Regions from separate parts of the Inediibacterium massiliense genome, predicted to be linked through region 1. Evidence: a T-box and tRNA genes for the amino acid it is inferred to sense, from the RefSeq annotation. Region 1 holds a T-box; the other regions hold tRNA genes.
The links. The T-box of region 1 lies ahead of trpS (tryptophan--tRNA ligase). A T-box ahead of a tRNA ligase gene usually reads a tRNA of that ligase, here a tRNA-Trp.

Region 1 (4,283 bases):
ATCACTTTCTAATAAAGTTTCTGGTGTAGCAATAGGAGTATTTACAATTTCTTTATAGTATTCAGAAGCTACTGGAAATTGATGAGATAGCTTTTCTAAATCTTCATCATATACTCTATACAGATATACATCTTTTCCTATTTGTTTTAAGCTATTATAAAAAGCTTTTGCCATTAAATAAGTATTCCCACACACACTATGAAAGATAATAGAAATTTTCATAATTATCCTCCTTTACCTTATTATATCTTTATAATTATTTCCCGGGAATAAATCCTACTTTTTTATAAACTTTTCTTAATGTTTTTAGTGAAGCTTTTTGTGCTTTTTGTGCACCTTGTACATATATTTCTTCAAGATAATCTTTATTTTTTAAAAGATCTTGGTATTTTTCTCGGATTGGTCTAAGTCCCTCTATGATTACTTCTGCTGTATCATTTTTAAAGTCACCATATCCTTTTCCTTCATACATCTTTTCTATTTCTTCTATTGTTTTTCCTGACATTTTAGCATATATATTTAAAAGGTTTTTTATTCCTAGTTGTTCATCTGAATACTTTACAATTCCTAATGAATCTGTTACTGATCTTTTTACTTTTCTTAAAATCGCATCAGATTCATCTATTAATAAAATATAGCCATTTTCATTTTTATCAGATTTAGACATTTTCTTATCAGGTTCTTGAAGGCTCATAATTCTTGCTCCAACTTTAGGGATATAAGGTTCTGGAACTTTAAATGTATCACTATATTTATTATTAAATCTTTGGGCTAAATTTCGAGCCAATTCTAAATGTTGTTTTTGATCTTCTCCTACTGGAACTAAATCTGTTTGATAAAGTAAAATATCTGAAGCCATCAACACTGGATAAGTAAATAAAGCTGCATTTAAATTGGCTTCACTTTTTTGAGATTTTTCTTTAAATTGAGTCATTCTTCCTAACTCACCCATATAAGAAATAGAATTAAGTACCCACGCCAGCTCTATATGAGCACTTACATGGGATTGAATAAATATAGTACTCTTTTGTGGATCTAGTCCACATGCTAAATATTGTGCCAATGCCTCTAGTGAATTTTTTCTTAACTCCTTAGGCTCTTGAGGAACTGTAATAGCATGTAAATCTACAATACAATAATAACAATCATAATCGTCTTGAAGTCCTTCCCAATTTTTTAAAGCTCCTAAATAATTTCCAAGAGTTAATTTTCCTGAAGGTTGTGCCCCACTAAATATAACTTTTTTATCCATATGATTTCCTCCTCTTTCAATATACAAAAAATCCCGTCTCTAAAATAGAGACGAGATTTTATCCCGCGGTACCACTCTAATTGACTCGTGTCCTCTTTCTTCCTTAACGTGGAAGCATCCGTTAAATCCTACTCATTTCAGATTTACACTCAAAAGTCCATTCAGTATAAAAAATAGTTTTGGGCTCTCACCATCCCCAAATCGCTATAACCGTTTTTATACTTACTACTCTTTTTCAATGCTTTTTGTATATTTATATATACGTTATTATATCCTTTTTTAAAATTTTATTCAATTTTTTTATAGAATAATATCTCCTTTATACGCTCTCTCTAAAATATTTATCAAATCTTCTTTCGTAGGTATTTTAGGATTTGTAGTAGTACATATATCTTCCATAGCATATTCTATTATTTGCATTTGTTTTTCCTTGAATACTTCATATTTTATTCCCAATTCATTAATTTTTATAGGAATCATCATTCTTTCATTAAATATTTTAATCATTTCAATTAAACTTATTACTCCTTCTTTTGTATTTTCAGAAGGTAAATCTAAAGCTCTTGATATTTCTGTATACTTTTGTGCACACTCCTCATCACAAGCTGCATGATAAGCAATCACATAAGGTAATAAAATAGCATTTGCTTTTCCATGAGATAATGAAAAAGCTCCTCCAAAAGCATGAGCAAGACTATGATTGATTCCTAATCCAGCATTGGTAAATGCAATCCCTGCCATACAAGAAGCAAAATGCATTTTCTCTCTTGCTTTTAAATTTTCTCCATTTGAATAAGCCCTCAAAAGATATTTAAATACAGTTTGTATAGCTTTTATTGCATATATTTGTGTAAAGTCTGAAGCATTTTTTGCTACATATGCTTCTAAGGCATGAGTCAGTACATCCATTCCTGTATCTGCTGTAACAGAAGGAGGAACACTTTTTGTAAACTGAGAATCTAATATGGCTATATCTGGAATCATCATATCATCTACAAGAGCTATTTTCGTATGCTCTTTTGTATCTGTCACTACAGAAAAAGCTGTTACCTCAGAACCTGTTCCACTGGTAGTAGGAATAGCTATAAATAGTGGCTTTTGCATATTTTTATCATCCACTAAATTTTCTTGTACCTTTAAATGAAAATAAATCATAGCTTTTGCTACATCTATAGCTGATCCTCCTCCTATAGAGATAATAGCTTCAGGTCTTGCCTCAATCATTTTATAAAGACCCTTTGTTACAGTTTCTACAGATGGATTTGGTTCTACTTCATTAAAAATTGTATAATCTATATTTCTTTCTTCTAATATATCCGTTACTTTTTGAACCAACTTAAATTTTATCATAAATGGATCTGTAACAATTAACACTTTTTTTTGTTGCATTTCATCAAAGTATCTTAAAGGATCATTTCCATAATAAATTTTAGTCTTTGTTTGAAATATTCCCATGATGTTTTCCTCCTATTTTATAAGCTATAAAAGAAAACTGTATCGTACATACAGTTTTCTCAGACTATTGACAAACTATATTTTAGCAAAGTCATAAAAATTAGGAACAGTTATTGAGAATTTGTGAAAATATAGAATAAGTGAGAAAATGCTTAGCATTACACTGTTTGAGCATAGCGAGTTTGTAATGCTATTTTCAATCGTTTTTATATATTTTCCAAATTTGAAAATTTAGTGACATTTTTTATGACTTTGTCTACAAGTTTAGAATCAGAAAACTGTATCATACATACAGTTTTCTTTTGATTTTATTTTGATTTTGCTATCTCTTCCCAATTTGCAGGATAAGTTACATACATAAATCTTGCGTGATTGGGAGCACTAAATTGAATACTAGATCCCTTAGGTATAAATAAAATATCTCCTTTATTTCCTACCACTTTTCTTCCATCTATGATAATTTCTAAACTTCCTTCAATAATATAATCTACTTCGTCATATTGAAGAGTCCAATCAAAAGTAGTTTCTTTCATTTCCATCATCCCGCATCCTAATCTAGGACTTTCTTGTAGACTCAATACATCTGTAAGATATACTTGATCTTCTTCTTTTCCAGTATCAAATCTTTTACACTCAACCGTATCTGCTTTTATAGATATAACACCACTATCATCTACATATTTTTGAAATGTTTCTTCATTGTTTTTCATTTGTTCTTGAATCACTTTTTTAATAATTTCCTCTAATATTTTTTCATTTATATTCATCAAAACACCTACTTTCTTCTATTCTACTGATTCTTTTTTAGTCATAGTTTTATTTGAAATCACCATAGCTAACATAACTGCTGTAATTCCTCCAACAAGCTTTCCTACAACCATTGGAAAAATCATATCTTGGTTAACTCCTGCAGTAAACCCAAGGTGATCTCCAAATACAAAGGAAGCACTGACTGCAAAAGCAATATTTATAATTTTTCCTCTATCATCCATATCTTTCATAAGCCCAAACATAGGAATATTATTAGCCAGAGTAGCAACCATTCCTGCTGCTGCAACTTCTCCCATTCCCAAAACTTTTCCAAGCCCTATCAATGGTTTGTTAAATACTTTTGTAATAACATACACCATAGGAAATGCCCCTGCAAGCATCAATGCAATAGACCCTACAATTTGAATTCCTTCTGTTACAGGTGCCATTCCAGGAATGACTACAATTCCTGTTAATGTTTCAATTGTAATAGCTGCAAGTCCAATCGTAATCACTGCTACTACCAATTTCCCAAAAATAGTAAATGCTTTGATCATTATTTGTGGTATGATCCAAAGACCTAATGCTAAAATACAAGCTACAATTATAATAGGGACAAGATTACTAACAATCATTGAAATTTCAAATCCTGCCACTAATCCTCCTACTAAGCATCCAATGGGAATAGTTATCATTCCAGCTAATATGCCTGTTGCTAAAAATTTGTGATCCTCTTTTTTAATAATTCCTAAAGCTACTGGAATAGTAAATACAATTGTAGGACCCATCATAGAACCTAGAATCAATCCTGCAAAAAGACCTGCAT
Region 2 (4,283 bases), on a different contig from region 1:
CCTTGAATTTGTTGTACAAGTCCTTTTCCAAAGGTAGTCGTTCCTATTAACTCACCTGATTTTGTATCTTGTACAGCTCCAGATAAAATTTCAGAGGCACTAGCACTGCCTTTATTAACCAATAATACAAAAGGATAATTTACATGATCTTTATTAGATTTTTTATATTCTTTCTTGCCAGCTCTATCCATTGTATATACAATGGTTTGTTCTCCTAACAATCGATCTGCTACTTTTACACATTCATCCAATAATCCTCCTGGATTATTTCTTAAATCAATAACCAATCCTTTTATATTTTGATCTTCTAATTCTTTTAATCTTTTTAAGAAGTCCTCTGAAGTATGTTCATCAAACATGCTCATACGAATATAACCTATATGATCCTTTAACATCTTTGTAGATACAGTTTGAGATCTTACTTTTTCTCTTGTGATTACAACATCTACCGGATCTTTACTTCCTTTTTTAAGAACAGTCAAGGTAACCTTTGTACCTTCTTTTCCTTTTATTTTTGTAACAGCTTGATCTAATCTTTCTGCAATAACACCTTCTCCATCCACTCCTATAATCTTATCTCCAGGCTTTAGACCTGCTTGATCCCCAGGAGAGCCTTGAAAAGGTTCTACTACAGTAATGAGTCCATCCTCTCCTGGAGTCATAATGACACCAATTCCACCATAATAGTTTCCTTCTGTGTGTTCCATAAATGTAGCAAACTCTGCTTTATCCATATACTGTGAATATGGATCTTCTAATGAAGCAAACAATCCTCTAATAAGCCAATCCTCAAAGTTTGCTTCATTGACTGGTTTATAATAATTTTCATTAATATATTCCTTAAGTCCTAACATTTTTCCATAAGTTTTGTTTAAGTCTTTATAGTATGTATAATCTCTTTTTGAAATTACTACTTTATCTCCTACTGTCAATCCTACAATATTGCTTACAGTAAAAGTAAAAATTCCCGTTATCAATACTAATATGATTGCTCCTGTTATGGCTCGTTTTTTACTTATCATATTTTCTTCACCTCAATACTTTATTTTACATCCATATATTATTCCTTTGCCATCTTGAATATCACAAAATCTTTTTTCACATCATATCACCTATTTAAGTCTTTGTAAATGTATAAAGTGCCAAGAATTTATTTGGCACTTTTGCTTTGAAGATATTTGTTCATTTCTTCTATGTATCCACTTCCTATTTTTTCAATAATAGGATCATGAACTGAATTCATATGATCATCTCCTATACTTTCAATAGGTAACACATTCACAGAAGTTCCAGACATAAAAGCTCCTTGCAAAGTAGGGATTTCACTTTCATTAATAGACTTTTCTATTACTTCTATTCCTAAACTTTTGCAAACCTCCATAATCTTATTTCTAGTCACTCCTAATAAAACATTTTTCCCTAAAGCTGTATAAACCTTACTATTTTTTACAAAAAACATATTAGAACGACTTCCTTCTGTAATAGATCCATCTTCGTTTACAAGAATTGCTTCAAAAGCATTTTCTTTTTCTAAAAGTTCTTTTACCCTTTCTTTAAACGAAGTATTGAGTACCTTTGCATTAGGATTTTTTCTCTCTGAATGATACAAAACTGTATGAATTCCTTTCTCATACACCTCTTTTTCTGGATAATAGCTTTGAATCAAATAAGTGAAAAAATCTTGCTTTTCTTTTTCCAAATTGGTACAAAGAAGTTTTACATTTATATTTTTACAATCATTCATTAAAACCAATTGAAGAATTTCCTTTTCTATTTCTTCATCAGACTTATGTACCTCTTGATTTAAAATATTTGCTGATTTTCTTAATCTTTCTAAATGTTCTTCTAAAAAAAGAGGAATACCATCAATAATTCGAATAACCTCATAAATCATAGACGAAGAAATTTCTTCAAACGGATGGATTTCTTCTGTTTTATATACTTCTTCATTATAAATATAGTAACTTAAAAAAGCCTCTGGTTTCATTTGCTCACCCCTACTTAATATATTCTTATTCTATTATATTCCATTTTATGATGCTCTTCCAGACCTCTTTCCCAAAGATATTTTCATATTATTTAGTGATACTCCTATAATAATTCCTATTCCTCCTAAAAGAGTAAATATACTAAGATCTTCTTGAAACATAACCATAGAAACAATAGAAGTCACTAATGGATTGATATAATTAAAAACAGCCGTTCTAGAAGCTCCAATTTCTTTAATTCCTATATACCATCCATAATACCCTATAACTGTACAAGTAATAGCTAAATATAGTGCACCTAAAATATTTTTTATACTTAGTTTTGAAATAACATAAATAAAAGAAACAGGCGATAAAGAATTAGGAATCAATATAATAGGAATTAAAAGTACAAGGGATGCCGTATTAATATGAGCAATCGCAATAAAAGGATCATACTTTTCTAGTATGCTCTTTGACCCAATAGAAAATGCAGCCATCATCCCTGCATCCAAAATCATTAAAAAATCTCCAAATAAAGTTTTACTTTTAAAAAGACCTCCTAATTGACCTTTTGTAATGATTGCCAATATCCCTATAAAACATAACATCATACCTAGTATTCTATAAATATTTAATTCTTCCTTTAAAAAAATTGTCCCATAAACTGCAATTATAATAGGAGCAATTCCTACAATTAAAGAAGCATTTACTGTACTTGTAAAATGTAGCGCTGTATATTGTACAATAAAATATCCTATAAATCCCATAAATCCTAAATACATCATATACGGAAAATCTTCTTTATGTAATTTTCTTTTTTCTGGTTCCATTCTCCTTAAAATAAAGAAAAAAGCAATTGCTGCAAAAAAAATTCTCAAAAATAAAAAATGAGCAGGTGCTAAATCCCCCATTCCTACCTTTGCTGTAGCAAAAGAAGTTCCCCAAAAAATCACTGCTACAATTAATAAACTATATACCTTTTTTGTACTCATAATTTCCTCCTATAATACTATACACATATTTATCATACCATATAAAATATCCTTACATACAAAGAAATAGCAAGCATATATATTATGCTTGCTATTTCTTCATGGTGCCCAGAGGCGGAATCGAACCACCGACACGGGGATTTTCAGTCCCCTGCTCTACCGACTGAGCTATCTGGGCAAATATATATTTAAAATGGTGGGCTTGGGAGGACTCGAACCTCCGACCTCACGCTTATCAGGCGTGCGCTCTAACCACCTGAGCTACAAGCCCAAAATGGTCGGGGTGGCAGGATTTGAACCCGCGGCCCTCTGGTCCCAAACCAGATGCGCTACCAAACTGCGCTACACCCCGATATTTATGTAAAACATTGGCAGGGGCAGAAGGACTTGAACCCTCGGCACGTGGTTTTGGAGACCACTGCTCTACCAACTGAGCTATACCCCTCCGATGTGAATCAAGAAAAACATAATGGTGACCCATCCGCGGCTCGAACGCGGGACACCTTGATTAAAAGTCAAGTGCTCTACCTACTGAGCTAATGGGTCAAATTCATGGCTGGGGTAGCAGGACTCGAACCTACGCATGCCAGAGTCAAAGTCTGGTGCCTTACCGACTTGGCTATACCCCATTATATGGCGGGTCCACAGGGATTCGAACCCCGGACACACGGCTTAGAAGGCCGTTGCTCTATCCAACTGAGCTATGAACCCATAAATTGGAGCGGATGATGGGAATCGAACCCACGCTACCAGCTTGGAAGGCTGGAGTTCTACCATTGAACTACATCCGCATATATATGGAGCTGGCGAAGGGAATCGAACCCCCAACCTGCTGATTACAAGTCAGCTGCTCTACCGTTGAGCCACACCAGCTAATATAAAATTGGCGACTCGGAAGGGGCTCGAACCCTCGACCTCCAGCGTGACAGGCTGGCATTCTAACCAACTGAACTACCGAGCCAAAATTGGTGACCCATCCGAGAATCGAACTCGGGTTACCGCCGTGAAAGGGCGGTGTCTTGACCGCTTGACCAATGGGCCTTAATAATGGTAGCGGCGAGTGGACTTGAACCACCGACCTTCCGGGTATGAACCGGACGCTCTAGCCAACTAAGCTACGCCGCCACATCAAACCAGCGACGACCTACTCTCCCAGGGCGCTACCGCCCAAGTACCATCAGCGCTGAGGAGCTTAACTTCTGTGTTCGATATGGGAACAGGTGTAGCCTCCTCGCTATTGTCACTGGATAAGATACAAATGTACCTTCAAAATTAAACAATGCAAAATCTGGTCAAGTCCTCGACCGATTAGTACCTATCA
Region 3 (4,283 bases), on a different contig from region 1:
AATCATCTACTACTTTTAATCTTCTTAATCTAGACAATATATTATTATCCTCTACCACTTCCTCAATAAGGGGTAATGTAGCATTTTTTATCATTTCCACCTCTATTTTTTTACCTAATCCTACCTCTTCATAAACTTTTTTAAAATCTGAAAGACTCTTCATATAAGGCTGTCTCAATTTTATATCCGGTATAATTTTTAATCTTTTAGATAATTCTTCATCTATATTTTCTTCCTTTTCTTTTACACATATATAATAAATATTCATCTTTTGTATTTTTTCAATATGTTCTTCTGTAAGAATTGTATCTCTCGTCAAAAAAATCAAATCATATTTTCCTATAATATCTTGAGCTAGCATCATTCCTGGCTTTATGTCATGTATATCTATAAATTTCATCCGATTCCCCTCTTTCAGAAAATATATAAAAATACATTTGTTAATTTCTACATATTTCCTCATTTTCCTTCAACAGTTTATGATTTTATTACTTTTCTCCCACAATTTTTACAATAATGTTCATCTTCTTCAAACGCAATTCCACAGTAGCTACAATATTCCAGTCCCATTAATGCATTTAACTTTCTTTTTATATTGTTTCTTTCTCTTTCTATTTGTTGAATTTGTCGGCATTTTACTTGAATATCTGTAATCGGCATATCATTTTTTTTACTAAAAAAATATTCATAAATGATATCACCAATAGAAACCTTTATGGCTTGTATTTGTTTGTCTATATTTTTTAGTTCTAACTTTAATTCTGCTATTTCAATTACCTCATCTGTCTTTTGAGATAAAATTTTTGTTCCCGATGTAACTTTATCTGCTAATTTATCTAAAAAATCCATTTGATCACCTCACTCCTATTATTAATATATGTCTTTTCTATGTAAAAAGCTTATTTGCCTTTTAAAAGTAATATCATTTATAATATAGAAATATAAGCTATTTTAAATTACATGATTTTATTCAAAAGGAGATGTATCTATTGGAAATTTTAGAATATAAAATACAAGAGTCCATTCATTTGCCTAAAAACTTTTTATTGTCATATGAAGATATTAATTTTGCTTTATTCGATATTGAAACTACAGGACTTAGTTCTCTTCATAATCAAGTCATACTTATTGGACTTTTGTATATACAAAATGGTCAAATCACTATGAAACAATTTTTTTGTGAAAATAGAAAAGAAGAAATAGAGATTTTACAAGCTTTTGAAAAAGAAATAAAAAAGTTTCAGCTATTCATTAGCTATAATGGCGACACTTTTGATATTCCATTTTTAAATAAAAGATTTCAATTTCATAAAATAACTTATTGTATACAGAAACATAAAAGTTTAGATTTATTAAAATGGGTAAAAAAAACAAAGGATTTATTTCAGTTTAATAATTGTAAACTAAAATCATTAGAAGAGCATTTAGGAATTTATAGAAATGATAAAATATCTGGAAAAGAAAGTGTTTCTCTTTATGAAGAATATGAAAAAAATCAAGCTGAACAGTTAAAAAAATTAATTCTTTTACATAATTATGATGATTTATATTATTTTTCAAAGGCTTTATGTATTTTAGATCAAGCCCCTATAGATTATACATTAGAATGTTTTCCTCATATTTTTCATATATCTGACAAAAACATAGGATATATTTTTCATCCATCTATAAAAAATGGATATTTCCAATTGGATGGATTTTATTCAGATATAAAAATAAAAAAAGACTACATTATCTATGACAATGCTTTTCATTTAGAATATACGAAAAAATCATCTTCTTTTATTTTAAAAATTCCTCTGTACAAAGGAATACTCTCTACAGGAGCCAAATGTCTATATATAGATACATTGGATTTTCCTTTTTCCTATTCTGTAGACAATACACCATCAGTTATTTCTTCTAATATTGTCATATTTAAGGAAGGTTCTATTATGAAGTTTACAGAAATTCATAGATTCATTATAGATCTACTTAGATATATTTTTACGGTTCACGAATAAGCAAAGTTATGAAAAATTCGCATATTCCTCTCGGAATTGCTCATGTCGCCAACGAAATTCTTTCATTTCATTCAGAATTTCCGTTTAGAATAAAAAACCGTCACTTGATTTTCAATATAGAAAAAACACATCTATCATATAGATGTGTTTTTTTGGTGCCCAGAGGCGGAATCGAACCACCGACACGGGGATTTTCAGTCCCCTGCTCTACCGACTGAGCTATCTGGGCAAGAATGGTGGGCCTTCAGGGATTCGAACCCCGGACCTGCCGGTTATGAGCCGGACGCTCTAACCAACTGAGCTAAAGGCCCCTATATGGTGGGCTTGGGAGGACTCGAACCTCCGACCTCACGCTTATCAGGCGTGCGCTCTAACCACCTGAGCTACAAGCCCATATGGTCGGGGTGGCAGGATTTGAACCCGCGGCCCTCTGGTCCCAAACCAGATGCGCTACCAAACTGCGCTACACCCCGATATATGGCAGGGGCAGAAGGACTTGAACCCTCGGCACGTGGTTTTGGAGACCACTGCTCTACCAACTGAGCTATACCCCTAAATAAAAATGGTGGGCCTTCAGGGATTCGAACCCCGGACCTGCCGGTTATGAGCCGGACGCTCTAACCAACTGAGCTAAAGGCCCCTACATGGCGGAGAAGGCGGGATTCGAACCCGCGCACCAGTTGCCCGGCCTAACGGTTTAGCAAACCGTCCTCTTCAGCCTCTTGAGTACTTCTCCATGCTGGCGGAGAGGGTGGGATTCGAACCCACGGTCCCTTTCGGAATCACTGGTTTTCAAGACCAGCTCCTTAAACCACTCGGACACCTCTCCAGGATTTGGTGACCCATCCGCGGCTCGAACGCGGGACACCTTGATTAAAAGTCAAGTGCTCTACCTACTGAGCTAATGGGTCATATGGCTGGGGTAGCAGGACTCGAACCTACGGATGCCAGAGTCAAAGTCTGGTGCCTTACCGACTTGGCTATACCCCATTATATGGCGGGTCCACAGGGATTCGAACCCCGGACACACGGCTTAGAAGGCCGTTGCTCTATCCAACTGAGCTATGAACCCATATTTGGAGCGGATGATGGGAATCGAACCCACGCTACCAGCTTGGAAGGCTGGAGTTCTACCATTGAACTACATCCGCATTTGGAGCGGAAGACGAGATTCGAACTCGCGACCCTCGCCTTGGCAAGGCGATGCTCTACCACTGAGCCACTTCCGCATATTGGTGGAGGAAGGTGGATTCGAACCACCGAAAGCTCAGCTAACGGATTTACAGTCCGCCCCCTTTGGCCACTCGGGAATTCCTCCATTTTGGAGCTGGCGAAGGGAATCGAACCCCCAACCTGCTGATTACAAGTCAGCTGCTCTACCGTTGAGCCACACCAGCTAATATAAAAATGGCGACCCGGAAGGGGCTCGAACCCTCGACCTCCAGCGTGACAGGCTGGCATTCTAACCAACTGAACTACCGGGCCAAAATAAATGGTGGGCGCAATAGGGCTCGAACCTATGACCCCCTGCTTGTAAGGCAGGTGCTCTCCCAGCTGAGCTATGCGCCCTAAAATGGTGACCCATCCGAGAATCGAACTCGGGTTACCGCCGTGAAAGGGCGGTGTCTTGACCGCTTGACCAATGGGCCTTAATAATGGTAGCGGCGAGTGGACTTGAACCACCGACCTTCCGGGTATGAACCGGACGCTCTAGCCAACTAAGCTACGCCGCCATTAATGGTTGCGGAGGCAGGATTTGAACCTACGACCTTCGGGTTATGAGCCCGACGAGCTGCCAGCTGCTCCACTCCGCGATATTTGGTGCCGGGGACCGGAATCGAACCGGTACGATCTGTAAGGACCGCAGGATTTTAAGTCCTGTGCGTCTGCCAGTTCCGCCACCCCGGCATTTTTGGCTCCAAGGGTGGGGCTCGAACCCACAGCCTACCGGTTAACAGCCGGTTGCTCCACCATTGAGCTACCTTGGAACATAAACTAGCGACGACCTACTCTCCCAGGGCGCTACCGCCCAAGTACCATCAGCGCTGAAGAGCTTAACTTCTGTGTTCGATATGGGAACAGGTGTAGCCTCCTCGCTATTGTCACTAGATTTATTTTAAAGACAAGATATATATTAACACATTTTTTCCTTTTTGTCAACAAACTTTTTAATAATAACAAAATTTATTTTATCATTTTCTAGTTTTGTCAACATATATACCTTGAAAATTAAACAATGCAAAATCTGGTCAAGTCCTCGACCGATTAGTACCTATCAGC

Region 2: it encodes a tRNA-Trp, which carries the amino acid that the T-box ahead of trpS (tryptophan--tRNA ligase) is inferred to sense. The anticodon was not compared.
Region 3: it encodes a tRNA-Trp, which carries the amino acid that the T-box ahead of trpS (tryptophan--tRNA ligase) is inferred to sense. The anticodon was not compared.

Annotation. Positions count from the first base shown of each region.
Region 1 is NZ_LN876584.1:280,735-285,017, reverse strand. Features, by position in the region: gene BN2409_RS02895 (flavodoxin family protein) at 1-222, opposite strand, end outside; gene trpS (tryptophan--tRNA ligase) at 257-1,252, opposite strand; T-box leader at 1,296-1,500, opposite strand; gene BN2409_RS02885 (1-propanol dehydrogenase PduQ) at 1,553-2,707, opposite strand; gene BN2409_RS02880 (cupin domain-containing protein) at 3,016-3,474, opposite strand; gene eutH (ethanolamine utilization protein EutH) at 3,493-4,283, opposite strand, start outside.
Region 2 is NZ_LN876587.1:128-4,410, reverse strand. Features, by position in the region: gene BN2409_RS08605 (S41 family peptidase) at 1-1,022, opposite strand, end outside; gene BN2409_RS08600 (aminotransferase class IV) at 1,151-1,987, opposite strand; gene BN2409_RS08595 (DMT family transporter) at 2,033-2,962, opposite strand; tRNA gene BN2409_RS08590 (tRNA-Phe) at 3,065-3,140, opposite strand; tRNA gene BN2409_RS08585 (tRNA-Ile) at 3,157-3,233, opposite strand; tRNA gene BN2409_RS08580 (tRNA-Pro) at 3,238-3,314, opposite strand; tRNA gene BN2409_RS08575 (tRNA-Trp) at 3,332-3,407, opposite strand; tRNA gene BN2409_RS08570 (tRNA-Lys) at 3,433-3,508, opposite strand; tRNA gene BN2409_RS08565 (tRNA-Gln) at 3,516-3,591, opposite strand; tRNA gene BN2409_RS08560 (tRNA-Arg) at 3,597-3,673, opposite strand; tRNA gene BN2409_RS08555 (tRNA-Gly) at 3,680-3,753, opposite strand; tRNA gene BN2409_RS08550 (tRNA-Thr) at 3,761-3,835, opposite strand; tRNA gene BN2409_RS08545 (tRNA-Asp) at 3,847-3,923, opposite strand; tRNA gene BN2409_RS08540 (tRNA-Glu) at 3,929-4,003, opposite strand; tRNA gene BN2409_RS08535 (tRNA-Met) at 4,011-4,087, opposite strand; rRNA gene rrf (5S ribosomal RNA) at 4,094-4,210, opposite strand; partial or broken rRNA gene BN2409_RS08525 (23S ribosomal RNA) at 4,251-4,283, opposite strand, start outside.
Region 3 is NZ_LN876587.1:1,632,706-1,636,988, forward strand. Features, by position in the region: gene BN2409_RS16475 (HD-GYP domain-containing protein) at 1-400, opposite strand, end outside; gene BN2409_RS16480 (hypothetical protein) at 478-849, opposite strand; gene BN2409_RS16485 (ribonuclease H-like domain-containing protein) at 990-2,003, shown strand; tRNA gene BN2409_RS16490 (tRNA-Phe) at 2,157-2,232, opposite strand; tRNA gene BN2409_RS16495 (tRNA-Ile) at 2,238-2,314, opposite strand; tRNA gene BN2409_RS16500 (tRNA-Ile) at 2,320-2,396, opposite strand; tRNA gene BN2409_RS16505 (tRNA-Pro) at 2,400-2,476, opposite strand; tRNA gene BN2409_RS16510 (tRNA-Trp) at 2,482-2,557, opposite strand; tRNA gene BN2409_RS16515 (tRNA-Ile) at 2,567-2,643, opposite strand; tRNA gene BN2409_RS16520 (tRNA-Ser) at 2,649-2,739, opposite strand; tRNA gene BN2409_RS16525 (tRNA-Ser) at 2,744-2,832, opposite strand; tRNA gene BN2409_RS16530 (tRNA-Lys) at 2,839-2,914, opposite strand; tRNA gene BN2409_RS16535 (tRNA-Gln) at 2,918-2,993, opposite strand; tRNA gene BN2409_RS16540 (tRNA-Arg) at 2,999-3,075, opposite strand; tRNA gene BN2409_RS16545 (tRNA-Gly) at 3,081-3,154, opposite strand; tRNA gene BN2409_RS16550 (tRNA-Gly) at 3,158-3,232, opposite strand; tRNA gene BN2409_RS16555 (tRNA-Tyr) at 3,237-3,321, opposite strand; tRNA gene BN2409_RS16560 (tRNA-Thr) at 3,326-3,400, opposite strand; tRNA gene BN2409_RS16565 (tRNA-Asp) at 3,412-3,488, opposite strand; tRNA gene BN2409_RS16570 (tRNA-Val) at 3,497-3,572, opposite strand; tRNA gene BN2409_RS16575 (tRNA-Glu) at 3,578-3,652, opposite strand; tRNA gene BN2409_RS16580 (tRNA-Met) at 3,660-3,736, opposite strand; tRNA gene BN2409_RS16585 (tRNA-Met) at 3,742-3,817, opposite strand; tRNA gene BN2409_RS16590 (tRNA-Leu) at 3,823-3,911, opposite strand; tRNA gene BN2409_RS16595 (tRNA-Asn) at 3,917-3,991, opposite strand; rRNA gene rrf (5S ribosomal RNA) at 3,997-4,113, opposite strand.